DNA from 3 places in the Sphingomonas sp. NFX23 genome. Region 3 is predicted to be linked to each of the others. Evidence: riboswitches for the same ligand, from Rfam matches in the RefSeq annotation. Region 3 holds a riboswitch; each other region holds the start of a gene.
The links. Region 3 has a riboswitch for cobalamin ahead of J4O76_RS10370 (TonB-dependent receptor plug domain-containing protein). Riboswitches for the same ligand answer to the same signal wherever they lie in the genome.
Positions count from the first base shown of each region.

Region 1: linked by a shared signal. The riboswitch ahead of cobW (cobalamin biosynthesis protein CobW) and the one ahead of J4O76_RS10370 (TonB-dependent receptor plug domain-containing protein) in region 3 are both predicted to bind cobalamin.
Region 2: linked by a shared signal. The riboswitch ahead of J4O76_RS11950 (DUF1636 domain-containing protein) and the one ahead of J4O76_RS10370 (TonB-dependent receptor plug domain-containing protein) in region 3 are both predicted to bind cobalamin.

Region 1 covers NZ_JAGEKH010000004.1:347,227-352,045, reverse strand. The annotation lists gene J4O76_RS12560 (HoxN/HupN/NixA family nickel/cobalt transporter) at 1-503, shown strand, start outside; cobalamin riboswitch at 737-947, shown strand; gene cobW (cobalamin biosynthesis protein CobW) at 1,049-2,086, shown strand; gene cobN (cobaltochelatase subunit CobN) at 2,095-4,819, shown strand, end outside.
Region 2 covers NZ_JAGEKH010000004.1:216,805-221,623, forward strand. The annotation lists gene J4O76_RS11940 (NAD(P)/FAD-dependent oxidoreductase) at 1-1,061, opposite strand, end outside; gene cobO (cob(I)yrinic acid a,c-diamide adenosyltransferase) at 1,122-1,721, shown strand; cobalamin riboswitch at 1,913-2,106, shown strand; gene J4O76_RS11950 (DUF1636 domain-containing protein) at 2,279-2,686, shown strand; gene cobT (nicotinate-nucleotide--dimethylbenzimidazole phosphoribosyltransferase) at 2,683-3,696, shown strand; gene J4O76_RS11960 (histidine phosphatase family protein) at 3,708-4,265, shown strand; gene cobS (adenosylcobinamide-GDP ribazoletransferase) at 4,262-4,819, shown strand, end outside.
Region 3 covers NZ_JAGEKH010000003.1:599,608-604,426, forward strand. The annotation lists gene J4O76_RS10365 (ABC transporter substrate-binding protein) at 93-893, opposite strand; gene J4O76_RS10370 (TonB-dependent receptor plug domain-containing protein) at 890-2,788, opposite strand; cobalamin riboswitch at 2,906-3,121, opposite strand; gene J4O76_RS10375 (TonB-dependent receptor) at 3,537-4,819, opposite strand, start outside.

The sequences.
Region 1 (4,819 bases), on a different contig from region 3:
CGATGTTCCGGCTGGTCACGCGGAGCTGGCACATGGCGCCGCTCGGCTTCCTGTTCGGACTCGGTTTCGACACGGCGACGGAGGTCGCGATCCTTGGCCTCTCAGCGAGCCAGGCCGCCGACGGTCTCTCGATCGGTGTCGTCCTAGTCCTCCCCGTGCTGTTCGCGACCGGCATGGCGCTGGTCGACACCGCGGACGGCGTCGTTATGCTTGGTGCCTATGAATGGGCGTTCGTGAAGCCGATCCGTAAGCTCTACTACAACATAACCATCACCTTGATCTCCGCGATCGTCGCGATCGCAATCGGCGGGATCGAGACGCTCGCGCTGCTCGGATCGAAGCTCGGCTTCACCGGCGGCATATGGGACGTTGCAACGGCACTCGGCGAGAACTTCAATGGCCTCGGCTTTGCGATCATCGGCCTGTTCGTGCTCTGCTGGGTGCTGAGCTTCGCAATCTACCGCTGGAAACGCTTCGACGAGATCGAAGTCGTGCACGGATAAGCTAGCTCCTCTGTTCCCCAAGCTCGACGCGCTCTCGATCCTCCCCCGCCAGGGGGAGGTGGCGCGAAGCGACGGAGGGGGAGGACGACGATCACGTTTGTTCCGTGTCCTCCCCCTCCGTCTGGCAAGTGCCAGCCACCTCCCCCTCGCGGGGGAGCATCGAAAACTACCGATATGCGAATTGGCAGTCCCGCCAAACTGCTCTAACCCACCCCCGAGGCTCGGTTTCACCGAACCTCACAGATCGCGCCGGTGCCCTTCGGGGCTTGAATGGGAATGCGGTGCGGGAGTTCCTCCCAATGCCGCGGCTGTCCCTGCAACTGTAAGCGGTGAGCGAGACGCACACGCCCTTCACGAGAAGGGCAGCCACTGGGGAAACCTGGGAAGGCGTACGTCGAGCCTCGACCCGCGAGCCAGGAGACCTGCCAGCGCATATGGTCGCTCTTGCTACGATCCAGGGGATGGTCGCGGCACGGTACTCCGTCTGAGCGACGAACGCGTGCGGCCCTATGGTCGTGCGTGCGTGTGCTCGCAGGAGAATACCAATGCCCGATCTTTCAAAGGTCCCCGTCACCATCGTCACCGGCTTTCTCGGAGCCGGCAAGACCACGCTCATCAGCCACCTGATCCGCAACGCGAACGGCCGCCGTCTCGCCGTCGTCGTCAACGAATTCGGCACGCTCGGTATCGACGGCGACATCCTCAAGGGCTGTGCGATCCCCGATTGCCCGGCGGAGAACGTGATCGAGCTGGCGAACGGCTGCATCTGCTGCACGGTGGCGGATGATTTCATCCCGACCGTGGAGGCGCTCCTCGCGCTCGACCCGCGCCCCGATCACATCCTGATCGAGACCTCCGGCCTCGCGCTGCCCAAGCCGCTGCTCAAGGCGTTCGACTGGCCAGCGATCCGCTCGCGCATCACCGTCGACGGCGTCATCGCGCTCGCCGATGCCGAAGCAGTCGCCGCCGGTCGCTTCGCGCCAGATGTCGCTGCGCTCGACGCCCAACGCGCCGCCGACCCCAGCGTCGATCACGAGACGCCCTTGTCTGAGGTATTCGAGGACCAGCTCGCCTGCGCCGATATCGTGCTGCTGACCAAGGTCGATCTCGCCGGCCCCAAAGGCGTCGCCAAGGCACGCGCGGTGATCGCCGCCGAATCCGCACGGCCGCTCCCGGTGATCGACCTGACCGACGGTATCATCGATCCGCGCGTGATCCTGGGCCTTAACGCCGCCGCCGAGGACGATATCGCCAGCCGCCCGTCGCATCACGACGGCGAGGACGATCACGAGCATGACGATTTCGACAGCGTCGTCGTCGAGCTTGGCGAGATCGCCGACCCCGCCGACCTGACCGCGAAGATCGAGGCGCTCGCCCGCAGCGCCGACATCCTCCGCGTAAAGGGGTACGCCGCCGTCACCGGCAAGCCGATGCGCCTGCTCGTCCAGGCGGTCGGCGCGCGCGTCCGTACGCAGTACGATCGCCCATGGCGCGCCGGCGAACCGCGCCGCACGCAATTGGTGGTCATCGCCGAGCACGACCGGATCGACGAGGCCCGCATCAAGGCCGCGCTGGACGGCTGAGGCGCACGATGCACGTCGTCTTCCGCGAGACCCACGGGCTGGAGGAAAGCGCGGTCCCGCAGGACCTCGCCCAATCCCCCGCGGACCTCGTCGTCCTGTCCTTCTCCGACGGTGACCTCGGCGCGTTCGCCGCGGGCTGGAAACGTGCGGATGCGGCCGGTAGCCGATTGCCCTCGCTACGCCTCGCGAACCTGACCGCGCTCCAGCACCCGCTCTCGGTCGACACCTACATCGAACAGACGTTGGCGGGCGCGAAGGGCATCCTGATCCGGCTGATCGGCGGGCGCTCCTACTGGAGTTACGGCCTGCAACAGGTCGAAAACCTCGCGCGCGAGAACGGCATCGCGCTAGCCGTCCTCGCCGCAGACGGCCGCATCGACACACGCCTCGACGCCGCATCGACGATCCCGCTCTCGACGCTCCGCCGCCTGGCCCATCTCTGCGACACCGGCGGCGCAGTCGCAGCGCAGGCTGCCTTAGCTCAGTTCGCGCTCGCATCAGGCTGCTACGCTGGCCCCGTCACCGGCGTCCGCGCGATCGCGGACGTTGGCGGCTGGCAACCGCACGACGGCGTTACCTGTCCGGCCGCGTTCGATTTGAACGCGACACGCCCCCGCATCCTGATCGTCTTCTACCGCTCGTACCTGACCGCCGCCGACCTTCACCCGATCGAAGCGCTTCACGCTGAGCTAACCGCGCGAGGGTTCGACGTCATCGGCCTCTTCGCACCCTCGCTGAAAGCTCCCGACGCAGCCGGCTGGCTGAGCCGCTGGGTCACGGCGCTCACGCCGGCGGCGATCGTCAACGCCACGGCCTTCTCCGCACGAGGCGCCACCGACGCCACGCCTCTCGACGGCGCGGACGTCCCAGTATTCCAGATCGCGCTAGCCACCTCCGACCGCGCCGCCTGGGCCGGCGCCACCCGAGGCCTGTCGCCCGCCGACCTGGCGATGCACGTCGTCCTCCCCGAGGTGGACGGCCGCCTCTTCGCCGGCGTCGCCAGCTTCAAGGAAGCCGCCGCGCGAGACGGCGACCTGGAATACACCCGCCGCGAACACCGCGCCGACCCAGCACGAATCGCCGCCATCGCCGCGCGCATCGAAGCGTGGACAAACCTCGCCAGCAAACCCGTCGCCGACCACCGCATCGCGATCATCCTCTCGACCTACCCCGGCAAGGCATACCAGATGGCGCACGCCGTCGGCCTCGACGCACTCGCCTCCACGCAAGCGATCCTCGAAGACCTCACCGAGGCCGGCTACGCGATCACGCCCGACGCAACTGATCTCGCTACCTCACGCATCCACTGGCCGCTCGCGCAGTACCGCAAAGCCCTCGCGCATCTCCCCGAAGCGCTCCGCGACGACCTCCATGAAACCTGGGGCGAACCCACCGAAGACTTCGCCTTCACAGCGATCGACCGGGGCGGGGCGCTCGTCGCCCTCCAACCCGAACGCGGCCGCACAGAGCAACGCGCGGAGGAATATCACGACCTCTCGCGCTGCCCCTGCCATGCCTATGTCGCCTTCTACCTCTGGCTTCACGCACGAGGCACCGATGCGCTGGTGCATGTCGGGGCGCATGGCACGCTCGAATGGCTCCCCGGCAAGTCGGTCGCGCTGTCCGACGCCTGCTGGCCCGAGGCGCTGACCGGTGCAATGCCCGTCATCTACCCGTTCATCGTCAACGATCCCGGCGAAGCGGCCCAAGCCAAGCGTCGCATTGGCGCGGTCACGCTCGGCCACGTCCCGCCGCCGCTCGAACGCACGCGCACCGGCGCCGGCCTTGGTCGCCTCGAAGCGCTGCTTGACGAATTCTCCAACGCCGACGGACTCGATCCAGCCCGCCGCGACCGCCTGCAACGGGACATCCGCGACGAAGCCACCGCCACCGGCCTCGCCGCGACGCTGGGCCTTGACGACGCACAGTCCCAAGCCGAAGCGATCACCCGCATCGACACGTTCGTCTGCGACGTGAAGGAAAGCCAATTTGGCGACGGCCTCCACATCTACGGCCGCGGCGAGCAAGGCGATGCCGAACGCGCCGGTCTCCTGTCGGCGCTCCATGGCAAGCGCGTCGCGTCCGGCCCGTCCGGCTCGCCGTGGCGAGGCCGCGCCGACGTCCTCCCGACCGGCCGCAACCTCTACACGACCGACCCGCGCGCGGTCCCGTCTCGCGCTGCCCATACCCAAGGCGTGAAGCTCGCCGACGAACTCGTCCGACGCCATTTGCAGGACCACGGCGACTACCCGCGCAACCTCGTCGTCGACCTCTGGGCCTCGGCGACGATGCGCACCGCGGGCGAGGAGTTCGCGATGGCACTCCACCTGCTCGGCGCGGAACCGGTATGGGACATGCAATCCGACCGCGTGACGGGCGTCGAGATCCTCCCGCTCGCCAACTTCGACCGGCCCCGCATCGACGTCACCCTGCGCGTATCCGGCCTGTTCCGCGACGCCTTCCCGACGCTCTGCACGATGTTCGGCCAGACGGTTCGAGCCTTAGGCGCACGCGACGAACCGGCCGATTGGAACCCGTTCGTCGGCAAGCCAGTCACCGCGCGCGTCTACGGCCCCGAACCCGGCCGCTACGGCCTGAGCATGGGCGATGCCGCCGAGACCTACACGCCGGAAGCGCGCCTGACCGCCGGCCAAGCGTGGCTCTCCGCCTCCAGCCACGCGCTCGACGCCGATGTGGAAGGGGGCCAGGACACGTTCGACCCCGCCGGCATCC
Region 2 (4,819 bases), on a different contig from region 3:
CGGCCCTCCTCTGAGGTCGCGGCGACGACGGTGCCGCCTGGGCACATGCAGAAGCTGTAGACCGTGCGCCCGTTCTTGCAGTGGTGCGACAGGCTGTACGCCGCCGCGCCGAGGTCAGGGTGACCCGCGCACGGCCCGAACCGCGCTTCGTCGATCCAAGATTGCGGGTGTTCGATGCGGACGCCGATCGAGAACGGCTTGGCCTCGACGTAGACGCCCTTGGCATGCAGCATCTCGAACGTGTCGCGCGCGCTGTGGCCGACCGCGAAGACGACGTGGTTGGCTTCGAGATAGTCGCCGGTGCTGAGATGAAGACCGCGAAGCTGGCGAGTGCCGGCCTCCTCGACGATGTCGAGACCGTCGACGCGCGTCGAGAAGCGGTATTCGCCGCCGAGCGCCTCGATCGTCTCGCGCATGCTCTCGACCATCGTGACGAGACGGAAGGTGCCGATATGCGGATGCGCTTCGGTGAGGATTTCGGGTGGCGCACCGGCTTTCACGAACTCGGTCAGGACCTTGCGGCCCAAGTGGCGCGGGTCCTTGATCTGGCTCCAGAGCTTGCCGTCGGAGAAGGTGCCGGCGCCGCCCTCGCCGAACTGGACGTTCGATTCGGGGTTGAGGACGCTTTTGCGCCAGAGACCCCAGGTATCCTTGGTGCGTTCGCGGACGACCTTGCCGCGGTCGAGGATGATCGGGCGGAACCCCATCTGCGCGAGGATCAGGCCGGCGAACAGCCCGCATGGGCCCGCGCCGACCACCACCGGGCGGGGGCCGGTGTAGCTCGCGCCGCCCTTGGTGACGAAGCGGTAGCCGGTATCCGGCGTGCGCTGGACGTGACGATCCTTGCGGAAGCGGGTGAGGACGGTGTCCTCGTTCTTCAGCGTGACATCGACCGAATAGACGAGCTGGATGTCCATCTTGTCGCGGGCATCGTGCGCGCGTCTGGCGATGGTGTAGCGGATCAGGTCGCGCGGGGTAACGCGCAGGCGGTCGCGGATCGCGGCGGGGAGCGCTTCGTCGGCGTGGTTGAGCGGCAGCTTGAGGTCGGTGATGCGGAGCATGTCGGTCGCTCTAGCGCCGCGCGGCGCGATCCGCCATCGGGAGGACGAGAGGACTTGATCATGCGGACCGACGACGAACAGAATGCCAAGAGCGCCAAGCGCAAGGAGGTCCAGGACCGGATCGTCGCGAGCAAGACGATCGAGAAGGGGCTGATCATCGTCCACACCGGCAAGGGCAAGGGCAAGTCGACCGCCGCGTTCGGCATGGCGGTGCGGATGATCGGGCATGGGCGGAAGGTCGGCATGGTGCAGTTCGTCAAGGGCGCGATGGCGACCGGCGAGAAGACGATCTTCGATGCGTTCCCCGCGCTGTGCGAGTTCAAGCCGATGGGGGAGGGCTTCACTTGGGACACGCAGGACCGCGCCCGCGACATCGCGGTGGCGCGTGAGGCGTGGGACGAGGTGAAGCGGATGATCGCCGATCCGTCCTATGCAATGGTGGTGGCGGACGAACTGAACATCGTGTTGCGCTACGAGTATCTGCCGGTCGACGAGGTGCTGGCGGTGCTGGCGGCGAAGCCGGAGATGACGCATGTCGTGGTGACCGGGCGGAACGCGCCTGATGCGTTGATCGAGGTGGCGGACCTCGTGACCGAGATGACGCAGGTGAAGCATCCGTTTCGGTCGGGCGTGAAGGCGCAGGCGGGCGTGGAGTTCTAGGCGGCTTCCTACTCTACGGTCCGTTACGAGGACCGTCCGTCATCCTGACGAAAGTCAGGCCCCAGAGCCACGAAGGCTGCCGCCCGTTACCCTGGATCCTGACTTTCGTCAGGATGACGGGAGGGCGTGGGGACGGCTGGCGGACTTCTGACCGACGTAGCCGTGTCTTGCGCCGGGTCTTCCTCCCGCCTATCGCTTCGCCCGCGACAGGTTCCCCCGATGCTCACGCCGAGGGGGATGAAAATGGGAACGGGAAACACCCGGCTGCCCCTGCAACTGTACGCGGCGAGCCATTGTGCCTCATGCCATTGGGATGTTCCCGAGAAGGCGGCGCGGACGGCGTTGACCCGCGAGCCAGGAGACCTGCCCGTCGCGGTCGTCTTTCGTCCGGCCAGGGTGCGCCGAACGGACGGGTAACACCCCGAGCGACGACATCGCTTCGCGTCGCGCGAAGGCAGGAGGCGTCCGCTTCTCGCCCTTTGCGCGGTGCGGGACCGACTGTCCGAAGGGGTTCCTATGCCAAGTACACATCATTCCAAGATCGTCCGGGAACGGACATGCTGAAGCCGGTCGAGGACGGCGTCGCGGTGGTCGCGTGCAACACGTGCCGCCATTCCGCCGACGCGCGCGACGACGAGCAGGGCCAGCGTGGCGGCGCGCGGCTGGTCAGTGCGCTGAAGGCAGTGCAGGCGAGCGATCCCGCCTATGCCGACGTAGCCGTGCAGGAAATGCCGTGCCTGTTCGCGTGCCAGGATTTCTGCACCATCCATCTGCGCGCACCCGCCAAGGTCGGCTATGTGCTAGGCCGTTTCGAGCCGACCGAAGACGCTGCCCGTGCGATCCTGGATTACGCACGGCTCTACGGCGAGAGTGCGTTCGGACAGGTGCCGTTCAAACAATGGCCGCAGGGCGTGAAGGGCCATTTCATCACCCGCACGCCGCCTGCCGGGTTCGTCGTGGAATGACTTTTTTTCCGACAGCCGGGGCATTTCTATCATCCTTGAGCGCGTTGCCGCAGCCGGACGAAGCCGCTCGATCGGCGGCAGTGGCGCGGCAGGGGCAACTGACCAAGCCGCCGGGCTCGCTCGGGCGGTTGGAAGAGATTGCCGTCTTCATGGCCGGTTGGCAGGGCCATGAACGCCCGCGGCTCGATCGCGGCCGGGTGGTGATCTTCGCGGGTAATCACGGCATCGTCGATCGCGGCGTCAGTGCGTTTCCGGCCTCCGTCACGGCGCAGATGGTGGCCAATTTCGAACATGGCGGCGCGGCAATCAACGCGCTGTCGCGCGCGGCGGGGCTCGATCTCAGAGTCGTCCCGCTCGATCTCGACCGGCCGACCATCGATTTCACCGTCGCCCCGTCGATGTCGGAGGAGGAATGCCTCGCGGCGATCAACGCGGGCGCCGCCGTCGTTGCGGACGCACCCGATCTGATCGTGCTCGGCGAGATGGGGATCGGCAACTCGACCTCCGCCGCCGCGCTGTGCCTCGCCAGCTTCGATGGATCGGCACGCGACTGGGTCGGGCCCGGTACCGGAGTCGACGACGACGGCATGGCCCGCAAGATCGCGACCGTGGAGGCCGGGCTGGCGCTGCACCGGGACGCACTGAGCACGCCGTTCGAGACGCTACGCCGGCTTGGCGGTCGTGAACTTGCGGCGATCGCAGGCGCGGTCATAGCTGCGCGTCTCGCAGGCGTACCCGTCATGCTCGATGGCTTCATATGCTGTGCCGCGGTCTCGCCGATCGCCGCTGCGTGCCCGGATATTCTCGCGCATTGTCTTGCCGGCCACGTGTCGGCCGAGCCGGGTCATGCGCGATTGTTGCGGGCATTGGACCTCGATCCCCTGTTGTCGCTGGGCATGCGGTTAGGCGAGGGGAGCGGCGCGGCGGTGGCGACGTTGCTCGTCCGCGCGGCGCTGGCGACGCATGACGAGATGGCGACGTTTGCCGAGGCAGGGGTCTCCGTCGCGTGACCGGTTCGCACATGCTGTACCTGATGCGGCATGGCGCGCCCGTCCGCAAAGGCCTGTTGCTGGGGCGAACGGACGATCCGGTGACGGAGGCCGGCGTTGCGGCGTGCGTCCGGCGAGCCGCAGGGCTGAAGGTTGCCGCGATCGTGTCGTCAGACCTGAAGCGTACTCGCGATTGCGCGACGGCGATCGGCAGCGTGCGGGGCATCGTCGGCGAGGTCGATCGACGGTGGCGCGAACTCGACTTCGGAGCGTGGGACGGAATGCGTCCAGCCGATATCGATCCGGCGGCCTTCGCTCGGTTCCACGACGATCCGGACGCTGCTCCGCCGCCGGACGGTGAGCGATGGTCGTCGTTGCTGGACCGGGTCGGCAATGCCTTGGCGGTACTTCCGTCGGTGCCGACGTTGGTCGTCACGCACGGTGGCGCTATCCGGGCGGCGCTCGCGGACCTGTGTGGGTTCGATCGTCGCCGGACATGGGCGTTCGACCTGCCTTATGCCGCGCTTGTGTCGTTGCGGATCTGGCCGGAGCCGGATCGGACGGTGCAGATCGTCGGGCTGGCGACGTGAAGCGGCTGGTCGTCGCGTTCGGTTTCCTGACGCGCCTGCCGATGCCGCGCGTCGAGGCCGGGGCTCCCGACTTTGCCGCGGCGATCCGATACTATCCGCTCGTCGGACTGGCGATCGGCGTGCTCGTCGCCTCGGCGGGACGGGCAGGTGCATCGATCGACCCCTGGACCGGGGCGTGCGCCGCGTTGCTGACGTGGATCGCCGTCACGGGCGCATTGCACCTCGACGGGCTGGCCGATCTCGCCGACGGGCTGGGCGCGGCGCATGGCGATCGGACGCGGTTGCTCGCGGTGATGGCCGATCCGCATATCGGCAGCTTCGGCGTCGTCGCGATCGTCGCTCAGATGACCGCCAAGCTCGTGCTGCTGCACGCGGTCGGGCTGACGGCGTGGTGGCTCATCATCTTGGTGCCGTTTGCGTCGAGGATGGGGCCGCTGGCCTGGGCAGTGCTGTTGCCGCCGATGCGGGTAGGCGGATTGGGCGCTGCGGTCGCCGGCGCAGTCCGATCGCGCGACCTTGTCGGCTGGGGGCTCCTGCTGGCGCTGGCTGCCGTC
Region 3 (4,819 bases):
GCAGGTCATTACTTCGGTCATCCCAATTGGGCCCCGGCCTCCGCCGGGGAGGAGCACGGGCGGTGAGCCGTTCGCGATTCTAAGCGCTCGCATCACAGCCCCGCCCGGATCGCGGCGAGGCGTTCGAGCGCAGGCGGGATGGTAGGCCCGCCGCAATTGATCAGGACGCGCGGGAAGACGGCTTGCGGCGTGTTCGGCAGCAGGCGGTGGCGCAGCGCGGTGCCGCGGCTTTCGCGTTCGGAAGCGATCACGACGGCGGGGGGCTGCGTCACGATCGTCTCGGCTGACAGCGTGCCGGTATGCGTCAAGCCGTAGCTCGCGGCGGCGTTTCGGAAGCCGACGCGCGTCATCATGTCGTTCAGCAACGTGCTCCCCCCCGTCGCGAGATCGCCGCTGATATAGAGCAACGCGCTCGGCGACCGTCCATCCTTGTGGCTCCAGCGGGCCACCGCGCGGTCGATCTCGGCATTGATCCGCGCGCCGCCCATCGGCGCTCCGGCAGCATCGGCGATCTGCGTGACCTGCGCCTGGCTCTCCGCGATCGAGTCGGGAATGCCGACGAGCAGCGTCTTCAGACCGGCCCGCGCGTACGCCGCCTGAGTCGCGGGCGGCGTGTAGGTGCTGGCGATGACGAGATCGGGGTGGAGCGCGATCACCTCCTCGGCGGTCCCCGCGATGCCGCGAAACCGGCGCGCGACGGCGAGCGGGATCGATGTCGCGGACGGATCTTGCGAATAGTGGCTGATCCCGGCGATCCGCGCGGGCGGCAGGATCCGGACCAGCACCGAATCCACGCACGGATTGGTCGAGACGATCCCCCCGCCACCGCCCGCTCCGGGGGATTGCGCGCAGCCCCCGAGCAGGAGCGCGAGGAGGATCGCCCCGCGCCTCACTTCAGCCGCAACCGTACGCCGCCATACGCCGCGCGACCGTAATTGCCGTAGCCCGCGACCGTCTCGTACCGCGAGTCGGTGAGGTTATCGACGCGGCCGTACAGTGCAATCTGGTCGGTGATCGGCATTTCCACGCGGACGCCCGCCAGCGCATAGCCGTCGAGTCGCACGGTGTTGGCGGCGTCGTCGAAGCTGTCGCCGACCATCGTCACGGTGCCGCCGACCGACAGCCCGAACGCGAACCGGTAATCGGCGTCGACGCTCGCGGTCTGCTTGGGACGGCGCGCGAGATCGTTGCCGAAATCGCTGCCGATCGAGCGGTTCTCGGTGTCGATATAGCTGTAGTTCGCGGTCAGCGTCAGCGCGTCGACCGGGCGCAGCGCCAAGGTGAACTCGACGCCGTCCGCCTCGGCGCGGGCGATATTGTCGTAGACGCCGAACGGGCGGTCGACGCAGATCGAACCGGCGGTCGTCTGCTCCGCCGGACTGCAGTCGCGGAAGTCGATCTGGTTGCGCGTACGCCGGTTGAAATAGGTCACCGCGACGCGCGCGCGGTTGTCGAGGAACGCCTGTTCGACACCGACGTCGAAGTTGCGCGCGGTCTCCGGATCGAGGCCGCGATTCCCGTAGTCGGAGAAGAGCTGGTACAAGGTCGGCGCCTTGAAGCCTTCGCCATAGCTCGCGCGGACGGTGGTTCCGGTCCGCAACGCCAGCGCGGCGTTCGCGCCGAACGTCGTGTGGCTGCCGAAATCGTCGTGGTCGTCGTTACGGACGCCGCCGGTGATCGTGAGGACGTCGAGCGGCTTGACGATCAGCTGGCCGTAGACGCTGGTGATGCCGGTATCCGCGAAGGTGAAGCCGTCGTTGAAGCGGCTGTTCTCGCGCTCGACGCCTGCGACGACGCGCACTTGGTCGAGGGGGCGGAAGTCGCCCTGATACTCGTAGCGTTCGCTGCGGCCGCGACCGATGAACGACGGATCGCTGCCGAAGCTCGGGTCGTAATTGTCGCGGTTGATGTCGGCGATCGTGAAGGCCACGCGGTTGTTGAACCGACCGTCGGCGAAGTTCGCATGTAGCCCCGCGTAACCATAGGCTTCGCGCGTCTTCGAATATTCGGCGGTGTCGACGAGCACGTAATCAGGGGCCGGGAAGCCGTCGATCGCGACGCGACTGTCGGCGAAATAGCCGCGCAGGTCGAGGCCGATGCCCGGCGCGAACTCGACGCCGACCCGCCCGGTTGCGCCATATTGGCGATAGCCGTCGCGCTCGGTGCCGCTGGCCGCCGACGAGATGCCGTCGGTGCGCAGATATCCGCCGGTCAGCGATCCGGACACCTGACCCGACTTGCCCGACACGCCCGCGCTCGCGAACACGCTGTCGGCATAGCCATATTCGGCGTTGGCGCGCGCCTGGACGCCTTCGGTCGGTGCGGCGGTGATGATGTTGACGACGCCGCCGATCGCCTGGCTGCCCCATGGCACCGAGTTAGGACCGCGCAATATTTCGATCCGCTCGACCGAACTCGACAGGAGGTTGCCGAAGTTGAAGCCGCCGCCGGTCGACGAGGGATCGTTGACGCGCACGCCGTCGATCACGACGAGCGTCTGATCCGCCTCGGCACCGCGGATGCGGACGCTGGTCAGCGCGCCGACCGTGCCGTTACGCGTGACGGTGACGCCAGGCGTGGTCGCGAGCAGGTCGGAGACGATGGTGGTCTGGCGGCGCTCGATCTCGGCGCGGTCGATCACGGTCACGGCCTGGCCGATCTCGCTCAGCGGTTGCGCAGCGCGGGTCGCGGTGACGACGATTTCGGGGGCGTCTGGGTTGGATATGGTCTGAGAATAGGCGGGCGATGCGATCGCCGCGGCACTCAGGAGAAGGAAGAATTTCGTCATTCGGCTGCGTCCTAACCAGAACCGCCAGCGACCATTCGCCGGGCGGCCAGACGTCTCTCGCTCGAGGAAACCCGGCTGGACCGGAGCACTCGTCCGCGCCGGACACCCGCCCGCGCAGTGGATCGACCGTGACAGGCAGGTCTCCTGGCTTCCGGGTCGCCGCGCCCACCCCACCTTCCCAGGCCGAGACCCAGTGGCATATCGGGGTGGCCGCTATCCGGTCACAGTTGCGGGTACAGCGCCGGTCTTGCGGATTTGGATCGTGACGACCCGGCCCGCGCACCGACTTCCCTTTTGATCCCGTTGCGGGGAACCCTTCACGTACGCGGCATTAGTCGTGCGCCAGGCACGGGTCAACGCGGGGCCTGCTGATCCTCCCCCGCCAGGGGGAGGTGGCTGGCGCTTGCCAGACGGAGGGGGCGGACACGGAAACGGGGGTGATCGCATGCCTCCCCCTCCGTCACCTTCGGTGCCACCTCCCCCTTGCGGGGGAGGATCGTAAGCTCCCTCACCGTCCACCGCACCACCCCGGCGGAGGCCGGGGCCCAGTTGGGGAATGTCACTAACTAAGCGCGGTCCGTCGTTACTGCGACCTTGCCAACTGGGCCCCGGCCTCCGCCGGGGTGGTGGCGTGTTAGTCGGGACGTCGCTTTCCCTCCGTTGTTCTCCCGCGAAGGCGGGAGTCCAGTCTGGGTCCCCGCCTTCGCGGGGAAACATGATGTCTTCGTTTTCCTTAGCAGAAAGAATATCACCGCCCGCCGTAGCGCAGCCCGACCCAGATCGTCCGCGGGGTGGCGCGCTCGACGATGTTCGCGCCGCTGACCCCTGCCTCGACCCGCTCGTTGAGGAAATTCTCGGCCCGAAACTCGGCAACCAGCGACCGCAGGATCGGCAACGCTGCATACGCATCGAGCGTCGTCGCAGCCCCAAGCACGCGCGTATTCTGGTCGTCGTCGAACTGCTGGCCGATATGCCGCACCGTCAGTGACAGCGTCGCCGCGTCGCGTCGCCAGTCGACCGTCCCAGAAACCTGGTCGCGAGGGGTCTGCGCCGGTCGCACGCCGTCCAGCGCAGCCGTGATCCCCGATCCCTCGACCTTTGAGTTCGTGTGCGACCACGACGCCTGAACACCAAACGGACCCGGCCGATACGCCGCATTCAACTCGAACCCATGCGCGCGGATCGCGTCGAGGTTCTGGCGAACGCGGTAGGTCGTCACCCCCGGCAACACCTGCGTCGGCGTGGTCGTCGTGACGTTCGCCACCGCATCCTTCAGCCGGTTGTAGAAATACGTCGCGGCGATGCTCACGCCCGGCGCAGGCGTCAGCGTCACCCCGCCCTCGACCCCGGTCAGCCGCTCCGGCGACAACAGCGCATTCGCCGCGGTCGCATCGTTGCCGACGCGAAACGGCCGATACAGCTCGTTGAGCGTCGGCAGCCGCCACCCGCGATACCCGGCCGCGCGCAGCGTGATCGCCTCCACCGGCTGATACGCTACGCCCGCCCGGCCGGTCGTCTCGCTGCCATCGCGGTCCGCATATCGAAGATTGGTCAACGCCGCGCCGCCGGCCAGCGGCCGTTCGGACAGATAGCCGCCGTCGATCGACCACCAGTCAACCCGGCCGCCAAGACTGAACGTGAAGTCGCCAGCAACCAAGCTCCCATCGGCAAACACGCCGGTTGTCGTCGTGCTCCCGCCGGCCTCGCGCCGCCGCGTCGGCACGGTGTTGACGAACGTATACAGCTCCTGCGTCTTGCCGCTGACATCGCGAACATCCGCGCCCAGACGCAGCGTGATGCTCTCGCCCAGCGGCGGAGCGATCTCGATCCGTCCGCCAAGCCCGGTGGCGGGCGTATTATACTGGTTCAGCGACTGGATCGCGGTCGTCCGCGCGGCGTTGATGCTGTTGAAGCTGCTCGCGAACGCGCGCGTTTGCAGATACGCCAGCGCCGAATACCCCCAGCGCCCGCGCCCGATGAGCCGGACGCTCGCGTCCGCGCCTTCGCTCTTGTTGTCGGTAAAGTCGCTCC